DNA from 3 places in the Alteromonas sp. W12 genome. Region 1 is predicted to be linked to each of the others. Evidence: predicted binding sites of a transcription regulator. Region 1 holds the regulator's gene; each other region holds the start of a gene.
The links. The regulator LexA, encoded in region 1, represses DNA repair genes until DNA is damaged. The targets are predictions, from matches to a motif close to TACTGTATNNNNATACAGTA.
Positions count from the first base shown of each region.

Region 2: a site for LexA is predicted at 1,736-1,755, ahead of AWH61_RS14135 (DUF7218 family protein). Genes of this name have one in related genera too.
Region 3: a site for LexA is predicted at 1,627-1,646, ahead of AWH61_RS13015 (YebG family protein). Genes of this name have one in related genera too.

Region 1 is NZ_LQXH01000008.1:114,063-117,346, forward strand. Features, by position in the region: gene AWH61_RS11890 (sensor domain-containing diguanylate cyclase) at 1-1,740, shown strand, start outside; gene lexA (transcriptional repressor LexA) at 1,848-2,474, shown strand; gene coxB (cytochrome c oxidase subunit II) at 3,057-3,284, shown strand, end outside.
Region 2 is NZ_LQXH01000009.1:121,246-124,529, reverse strand. Features, by position in the region: gene AWH61_RS14145 (DUF1852 domain-containing protein) at 1-372, opposite strand, end outside; gene AWH61_RS14140 (hypothetical protein) at 784-1,326, shown strand; gene AWH61_RS14135 (DUF7218 family protein) at 1,418-1,681, opposite strand; gene AWH61_RS14130 (pyridoxal phosphate-dependent aminotransferase) at 2,052-3,233, shown strand.
Region 3 is NZ_LQXH01000008.1:383,523-386,806, reverse strand. Features, by position in the region: gene rplI (50S ribosomal protein L9) at 326-778, opposite strand; gene rpsR (30S ribosomal protein S18) at 805-1,032, opposite strand; gene rpsF (30S ribosomal protein S6) at 1,044-1,445, opposite strand; gene AWH61_RS13015 (YebG family protein) at 1,692-1,979, shown strand; gene AWH61_RS13010 (ABC transporter ATP-binding protein) at 2,202-3,005, shown strand; gene AWH61_RS13005 (ABC transporter permease) at 3,005-3,284, shown strand, end outside.

The DNA of each region.
Region 1 (3,284 bases):
CTGGTGTATATCTCGAAAAATAGTGAGCGTGTATTGGGAGTTTCACCCCAAGATTTGCTCACTGGAACGGTGGCATTGAGTGAGGTGCTGTCTGAGGAGGCGGAGGGTGATTTTACCTTTGCTATGCAGGCCCACATGGAAGGTGTTGAAACGCACACCTGCCGTCTTCAGATAAGGACGCCAACGCGTACTATTTGGGTGAGCATGATATCAACGGCAAATTTTCGCGAAGACGGCATGTTGTACTCGGTTCAAGCATTTTTGTTTGACACTAGTGACCAAAAGTATGTGGAAGATAAGCTCAACAAAACCAATCAGCGGATGCGTTTATTACTCGAGGCTTCAGAGTTAGGAACATGGGACTGGAACTTGGCCGCCGATGTTAATCAAGTCAACAAGCGCTGGTGCGACATTGTTGGTCTTGAGTATGAATACTATGACAGTGGCTCCCGCTTTTTTAGACAGCTCATTCATCCCGCGGATTACGTCAAAGTTGAAAAGCAGCTCAACATGCATCTAATTGGTAAGAGCAAAGTCTTTAACACCACATTTCGCATGAAACACACTGATGGCTCTTGGGTTTGGGTTGAAAGTTATGGGAAAACCGTTGAGACAGATGCCCAAGGTAAGCCGGTTCGAATAGCAGGTATTCATAGAGATATAACGCAACGAATGGAAAGCGAACTGCATGAGAGAAAGAAAACCCAGCTCCTTCAATTTATCAATAAAACCCGGGCATCATATCTCCAGAACAATGACTTGACGATGGCGTGTCAGTCCGTATTGGCCGAACTCATAGATATCTCAGATAGCCAGTTTGCCTTCGTCGGCCAAATGAAAGGAGACGGTAGCTCATCTAGACTTTTCATTCATGCGATTTCTGAAATTGTTTGGGATAACAGTAGCTTTTCTCAATATGCAGAGTACAAAAAACGAAACCTCTACTTTAGTAACTTCGATAACCTTTTTGGAACCTCAATTTTAACGGGAGAAGTTACCATTAGTAATGCGCCAAACAGTCACCCTAATTCCAAAGGTGTTCCGCACGGTCATCCGCGCATTAGCCGATTTTTAGGCCTACCAATAAAAGTGAAAGATAAAGTAGTGGGAATGGTCGGTTTAGCGAACAAGTTTGATACCTACACTGACGAAGATGCTGAGTTTCTACAGCCCTTTTTAGATGCTTTGGCTGGCTTGTTCTACGCAGTAGAGCTTGAGGAAGCCCGAGCCGTTGCTGAAGAGAAGCTTAGGCATTTGGCGATGACTGATTCTTTAACGGGCCTTTATAACCGACGCGCGTTCCTTGACGAGTGCATCTCATTTTCAAAACAACATTGTCGAGGATGTGTTGCTATTGTCGATATTGATCACTTCAAAAAAGTAAACGATACCTACGGTCACGATGCTGGAGATCAGGCGCTTATTGCTGTTGCGAGAAAAATAGCTAAACATAATCAAGCGCCAAATGTCGTGGCTCGATTAGGAGGAGAAGAGTTTGCAATAGTCATGATAGGTGACAAGAAAGAAGAGATCCATAGGCAGCTAGAAGCACTGCGCATTGCTGTTGAAGAAGGAAGGGTGACCTACAAGACAGACACGATGAATTTATCGATCAGCATCGGCGCAACATTTATCAAAGACACCTTTGAGGCGGATTTCAGCGCCCTCTTATCGCTTGCTGACAAAGCGCTGTACAGAGCCAAGGAGCAGGGCAGAAACCAAGTCGTATGGGATGAGTAATAGTGTCAGTACGTGGCTAAAACTGATAGCAAAAGACGCGGCAAGTGCTTGTTATTTAGTTTTAGGTGTATATACTTACAGGAACTGTATGAACAGACAGGTCTTTTATGCGCCCACTCACAGCTCGACAAACCGAAGTTTTAGAACTTATTAAAACAACCATGTTAGAAACGGGAATGCCGCCTACTCGTGCGGAAATAGCCCGTCAGCTTGGCTTTCGTTCTGCTAATGCAGCAGAGGAACATTTGAAAGCATTGGCGCGTAAAGGCGTGATTGAAATTTTGCCTGGTACGTCTCGTGGCATTAAGCTCAATATCCCTCTTGATAACGACGCACAAGAAGAAGAAGGCCTACCGTTAATTGGGCGTGTTGCAGCCGGTGAGCCGATCTTGGCGCAAGAGCATGTTGAGTCGCACTACAAAGTCGATCCTGCACTGTTTCAACCCCATGCCGACTTTTTGCTACGCGTCAACGGTATGAGCATGAAAGACATTGGTATTTTAGACGGTGACCTTCTCGCTGTTCATCGTACCACTGATGTACACAACGGTCAGGTGGTTGTGGCGCGTGTAGATGAAGACGTCACTGTAAAGCGTCTAGAGAAACGCGGGCGTGAAGTATTGCTTCATGCTGAAAATGATGAGTTTGCACCAATAAAAGTTGATTTGGCGACTGAACATTTTGCGATAGAAGGTATTGCGGTGGGTGTGATCAGAAACGCTGACTGGATGTAGTATTTTAGCTTGTTTGTATAAAAGCGGCACGTTAGCCGCTTTTTTTATGTCTTTTGTTCCTGTTTTTTTCTTCAATCTGCCAACTTAGATTTTATCTTGCCCAGCAAACCTGTTGGTTTTCTGCGCACTTATTTTTATCTTTACTCACGTTATTCTTTCTATGAATGCTTCGAGTATTTTCCATTTTTTATTTTGAATTTTGTTTGAAATCGACATTGAGTCATCGGTTACTTATTGATTTCTTAACTAGTTAGGCGAGCATTTACTTTAACCCTGTGTTCAAAATGCCTGTTTGATTCCAAGGACATCCCACAGCAATCGCTTTCTCTTTTTGCACTTCAAATCCCCCGCGACCATTTTAGTAAATGATTAAAAATTAACCACTTCGTTAAATTTTTAATAGAAAAGACTAGACGGCACGACATTATTGCGCAATTCTTATACAGAGATTAACAAAATAATAACAATGACTCTAAATTTGTTTTACAAGTTGAGGTTATGGGTCAATCGTTCGCAAACCATTTGGTAGGGCATCGCGCAAATTAATCAGCGTCTTTGACCACGCCATTACGGAGGTGCTGAGTGAAACAACTAACGACCGTTTTCGCAAAATGGTGTTCTAGTATACCAATTTTGCTTTTTTCCCCTTTGCTTTTTGCGCAAGAAGCAAGCGAAGAAGCCTCTTCGCTTAATTTGAGACGCGGTGCTACCGACATCAGTGGGCAGGTATACGACCTCCATATGTTGATGTTCTTCATTTGTGTAGGTATCGCGGTTGTAGTTTTTGGCGTGATGTTCGCCTCAATGTAT
Region 2 (3,284 bases), on a different contig from region 1:
AAAGTCATAATCGCGAACATAAGACGAGAAGTTGTTTCCCACAATACCTTGGGTACGCTTGCCCGTTTTTTTGTCAATGATATTAGTTTGTAAGATTTCGATAGTTGGGAACGTGTTGCCGTTACCCTCAACGTCGATATCTACCGACACAATTTCAAGTTCGACAGCATAGCGATCGCCACTTTCATTATCCCAGCTAGCCAGTGCATTAAAGCGGTTGTTTATCATGCTTAGTGCATCGCGCAAATTTTCTTTGCGGCGTTGACCACGAGCTAAATTGGCGAAGTTGGTGGTGATGCGTGTGTTGTCTGAAGGGCGATAATCTTCATTAAACTGAACGCTGTTAATAGTAAAAGAGAAATCTGTGTTCACGTTGTTGTTCATGAGAATGCGCTTCTATTCCTAAAGTTAAACCGAGTAGTGAGAATGCTGTAAAAGCTATGAACACGTTATACGTTGATTTAACTATGAATAAAAATGACTTAATTTCATTTTTATATGAATTAATTTCATTTTAAGGCGGAGTACTTACTGAGAGTGAGCCATGATTCGGTTCCCGCTGTCCTTGGGGTTATCGCAGCTCTGTATCATTACCCCTCTATGGCTTTCCTACCCATCAAAGCAGTATAAGCCGCAATAGGTTCATAAAGACTTACACTTCTAAAGTTAGAGGACTTGACTTACTTAAGTCACAACTGAATACTCGAAATAGAAACTTGATACGGGAGGTTAAAACCTCCAATAACTTTATTTTTATCTAATAGGAAAGCAAGGAGGCATCCTGTGAATCTTTTAAACCGCATCAATTTCGCTTCTACCTCACGGTTTTCATTAGTTTTGGCGGCTGGTGTATTTTTTAGCGGCATGGCTAGTGCTACATCACAAACTAGCGACAAAGAAGAGTTTGTGGAACCCAAGGACGTAGAAGTCGTCGAAGTAAAAGGGAAAGTTAATAAGAGTAGTGGTTTTTTCCTACGCAAAATCCAGCGAACGGAATTGGATTTTTTTAGACGCTTTAACGATCTAGCGGACAACAAAAAATTCAAAGTAAAATGCAGAAAGGAATCATTTGTAAACAGTCGAATCAAGAAGACTGTCTGCTATCCTCAGTACGCGCTCGACCGAATGTATAAGGAAACTCAACAGGCGCTTAGACAGCAAATGCCTAAGCCAACCATGAAAGATATCGAGGACTTAACGGTTGATGAAAGAGAAGAGTCTTTTGCCTATATGGAAAAGGTCATTAAAAAAGACCCTGAACTGACCAAGTTAATGATAAAAATGCGTAAAGCGCAGCTTGAATATGAACAGTGGAAGGCGCAGTAGTCGGACATTGATAATACGTAAGCGCTCAAACTTAATGTTGGCCGTGTGTGTATACCTCAACCGGTGCGTCGTAACGGCCAAAGCGATATTTCTAGTGATTACGAAGAGCATCAATTAATTCGTCTTTGCTCATTTTAGAGCGACCTTCAATACCCACTTCCTTGGCCTTTTGATACAGTTCATCTTTAGTGCGATCCTCGCACTTTTTGCCTTTACCACCATCTTTAGAAGGCGTTTGTTCGCTATTGGCTTGCGCATTGGCAATGCGTGCCGACTTCTCTTTACTGTAGCCTTCATCGCGAAGGGCTTCGTAAGTGTCGTCGTTTTTAATTTGGTTGCCGTGGTCCTTAGCCATGTTTAACTCCTGTTTTGCATACTGAGTAATCGATTAATGTTTCGCCGTAATTCTTACTTTGTATTTATATAGATGGATTACACAGTCGTTTAAAAGGCAGGGTTCAAGTGCGAAGAACCAATAGCGAGAGAGTGCTGCGCCTTTAACATCAGAAAAAATGTCATTCATCGCAAACGCCAAAAACGACAAAATAACGCTGCACCGTAATGTAACGACTTAACGCGTTAAAACTTCTTATGTTGTCAATTTTAGTGCGCCACATGCACGTAAAAAGTGCATTTATGTCAATGGTTTAGGTTTTTCATGCTATTGCGCGTTCAAAATTAAGCCTTTAGTCTAAAGTGAATATAGACGGAAGGCAGAGCGAAATATGAATAAAAATGAACAACAGAGCACCGTGAATTCTTCACGCCGTAATTGGTTAAAGTCTGTGGGATTAGGTGCAGGAGCAGTAGCGCTAACGACCAGCGTTGACAGTATTATGGGCGACCTTCGTGCCGCAGGTATGCAAACTGAACACTTCCCGTCTGCTACCCCCAATGTAAACGATGGTCTTATTCGCTTATCGTCAAATGAAAACGCCTTTGGGCCGTCAAAAAAAGCCGCAAAGGCAATGCAAAGCGAGCTTTTAAACCTAGCGCGTTATACCGACGCTACGGTTGAAGTGTTAGCGCAAAAAATTGCTGAGCAAGAAGGCGTATCTGCTGAGCAAATCGTAATTACGAATGGATCTTCACCTATTCTTTTTGGCTATGCGGACTGGATCACCAAAAACGGCAATAAGCTGGTAACGTCTATGGCAACCTACGAAGGCGTACCACGGGGCGCTGAGTTTATGGGGGCAGACGTGATCTACGTGCCGTTAGCCAATGATATGACTTTTGACCTAGATGCAATTGAAGCTGCAGTAACCGAAGATACGACTGCTGTGTACGTATGTAATCCAAATAATCCGACAGGGAGCATGGTAGATGCGGCGAAGCTTACCGCTTTTGCAAAACGCGTATCGAAGAAAGCACAGGTTTTCATCGATGAAGCCTACATTGAAATGTCTGATGCTTACCCCGCTAATGTGCAATCGAAGCTAGTAGCTGAGGGGGACAACGTGGTGATTTGCCGCACCTTCTCTAAAATTCACGCCATGGCGGGACAGCGTCTCGGTTACGCCATCATGCCTGCTGAGCAAGCTAAAACAATGGGCGGTATGCTGCGCATGGGTGGTGTGAATTACTTGGCATTAGTAGCGGGTATGGCAAGTATGGATGATCATGAGAACTTAAACACAATGCGCTCACGCATTAAAACTGAGCGTGAAAAGTTAGTAAAAGTAGCTAAAGAGTTAAAGCAGCCGTTTGCGCCAAATCCACAAGGGAATTTTATTTACATGGATACGGGCATGCCGCACGATAAATTTGCAGAAAAGATGAAAGCTCAAGGTATAAAGGTTGTAGGGCGCACGTGGCCTGGGTACGACTCATGGTCACGTATTAGCGTAGGGACACCTGAAGAAACTGACGCGTGCGTTAAAGCATTAAAAGCGGTACTCGCTTAAAAAACAACAATAACACCTAGCGCAGAGAGAAAAGGCTGAACGCAATTTGTG
Region 3 (3,284 bases), 270 kb from region 1:
TATCGCAGATGAGTGGACCTCAAAAATACGCCATTTGTCGGCACTGGACATATTTGCTTACACCCATCGTTAATTAGGCGTCGCGACGTGGAGTGAGGGTAGGGATATTTTAAACCCGCCCTTCGGGAAGGTCTGGCAAGCTTCACTCTTGGAATTTAAAAAGCAACGGCCATTCCTGCATTCCCACGCTTTGCTAGGAAACTTGCCAGCACCTTCTGGGTGGGCAATCATCTATGCGGATTGGTATTGATCTTTAAGTATCGAACAAAAATTTAGAGCAAAAAAAAGCCGCTCTAGGAGCGGCTTTTTTCAAATACGTCAGCGATTACGCTTCAGCAATGATGATCACTTTGATTGAAGTGATAACGTCAGAGTGAAGTTGTAAGTCGATGTCATACTCACCAGTTTCACGAAGAGTACCAGTAGGTAGTTTAACTTCTGCTTTTTGTACTTCAACGCCAGCTGCAGTGATTGCATCAGCGATGTCACGAGTACCAACAGAGCCAAATAGTTTACCTTCGTCACCAGCAGGAGCTGCGATTGTAACTTCAGCAAGCTCAGCAACTTTTTCAGCGCGTGCGTTAGCAGCAGCTAGTTGCTCAGCAATTTTCGCTTCAAGTTCAGCACGACGTGCTTCGAACTTTTCAACGTTGTCTTTAGTTGCAGGAACCGCTTTACCCTGTGGGAAAAGGAAGTTACGAGCGTAACCAGACTTAACAGTCACTTGGTCGCCCAGGCCGCCAAGGTTGGCGATTTTATCTAGTAGGATGATATTCATCTTAGCTAACCCTTATATTCGCCAAATTACTTGTGTGAATCAGTGTACGGAAGCAACGCAAGGAAACGTGCGCGCTTGATCGCAGAAGACAGCTGACGCTGATATTTTGCGCTTGTACCAGTAATACGGCTAGGGACAATTTTACCGCTCTCAGTGATGTAGTTCTTAAGAGTAGCGATATCTTTGTAATCAATCTCAGTCACACCTTCTGCAGTGAAACGGCAGAACTTACGACGTCTGAAAAAACGAGCCATGGGTGATCTCCTTAAGCGTTGTCTTCAGTGGTTTCAGTTTTCTTTTCCGCGCGATCTTGGCGAGGAGCAGAATCGTCACGACGCTCACGACGAGGCTCTTCTTTCATCATTGGAGAAGGCTCAGTCACAGCAGTCTTAGTGCGCATAACCATGTTACGTAGGATCACGTCGTTGAAACGGAAAGCATTTTCCAATTCATCAACAGCTTCTGCAGACGCTTCAGCATTGATTAGTACGTAGTGGGCTTTGTGCAGCTTTTCAATTGGGTAAGCCAGTTGACGACGGCCCCAATCTTCTAAACGATGAATCTGACCACCGTCTTGCTTTAGGATTGTGGTATAACGCTCGATCATACCAGGTACTTGTTCACTCTGATCAGGGTGAACCATAAATACGATTTCGTAATGACGCATTATAGCTCCTTACGGTTGTAGCCTCGACAGTACAGCCGACTGTATGGAGACAAGGAACGAATTGGGATGGCTGTAAGGGCGCGCATTATACGCAGCAGTTACTAATTGCACAAGCATTAATCACCTTTAGAACAATCATCTGCCCTTTTCCCAAACACTACGCTCAGACATTTAATCAAAATACTGTTTATTTATACAGTAAAATGCTGTACAGTTTTTGTGTCTTTAATAAACAGGGGACCTACCATGGCCATTACCACACAGTATGTTGTTACGCACAAAGGGGTAGAAAAATTGGTAACTACCGACAAAAAAGAAGCCGATCAGTATGACAAAATGCTCGATGCAGCAGATAACCTTGCTGACTACATTCATGCGAAGGGCATCAAGCTAGACGATAGCGTAGTGGAAGAGCTCACCATCATGCTGTCTAAAAACAAAGATAAAATCAGTAAGATTTTCAAAGGCGCTACCGCAGAAAGCGTATTAGAAGATGAAAGCGCAGAAGTAGTAAAGCTACAAGCTAACGGCTGATAATTTAGGCGCGCCTCTCTTTTGCGTCGTTATGATGAGCAATTAATAAGAGCAATTGCCGCTTTAGGCTGATGAGATCTGATAGCATAGCTATACGCAAAAATGTTATTTGATAACATTACCTCAACGCGGCAATGTGTTTTCTCTGGTTTTTAACTGGGTGAACAGACGTGTCGCTTTTGCTAATGTGAACATAAGACGTAAATACAGGTCGGGCTTAGCGTGAATACCATCAATAAAAACAATAGCACTCACTCCCAGCGCAACGCAGTGTCTGAAGAGCACAACGCAGTGAATAAAGAGCGTAACACAGCGATTGAAGTTAGCAATTTACAGTTTTCGTACACCAAAGAAAGCCCCCCCATCATTGACATTAAAGCGTGGCAAGTTTCGCAAGGTGAGCACGTTTTTCTCTCAGGGCCTTCGGGTAGCGGAAAGAGCACATTGCTCAATTTGCTGTGCGGAACATTAACTCCAACTCAGGGCGACATTGCCTTATTAGCGCAGCCTTTCTCCGCATTATCGAACCGACAGCGGGACAAGTTTAGAGCACGCAATATCGGCGTTGTTTTTCAACAATTTAATCTTATTCCCTACCTTTCTGTGGCACAGAACATTAATGCGGCGGTGTATTTTGCAAGTACAAACGTCAGCAAGACAGCATCAGACGCAAAGCTTCGTCATTTACTGGACAAGCTACAGCTGCCTTCTCACGTGCTGCATGCGAAAGCTGACGCATTGAGTATTGGTCAGCAGCAGCGCGTTGCCATTGCCAGAGCACTGATTAACGACCCACAATTATTAATTGTCGATGAACCTACCTCTGCCCTAGATACCGATGCCAGAGATAGTTTTATGTCGCTGCTAAAAGACGTTGCAGGTGAAAGCACCATGATTTTTGTTAGTCACGATAAAGCCATGGAGAGTTATTTCGACCGCCACTGCAGCATGAGTGAATTAAGCCCAAGTACAAACCACATAAAAACGCGAGGCGATGAGGCCCCAAAAGCACAGGAGCGTGCGTAATGCTAAGTACCATTGCTATTGAAAGCTTAAAGCGCAGGAAAACAACGGCAATCCTCACACTTTTAAGCATTACCATCAGCATTAGTTTACTTTTGTGCGTGGACATTATTCGCACCCAAGTTAAAACCAGTTTTACGCGCACCGTTTCTGGTGTTGATCTTATTGTTGGCGCACCAAGTGGACAGCTTAATTTACTCCTGTCATCAGTGTTTAATATAGGCACTCCCACCAAAGGTATTGAATATAAAAGTATTGCGGCGCTTCAATCTAACAAGCAGG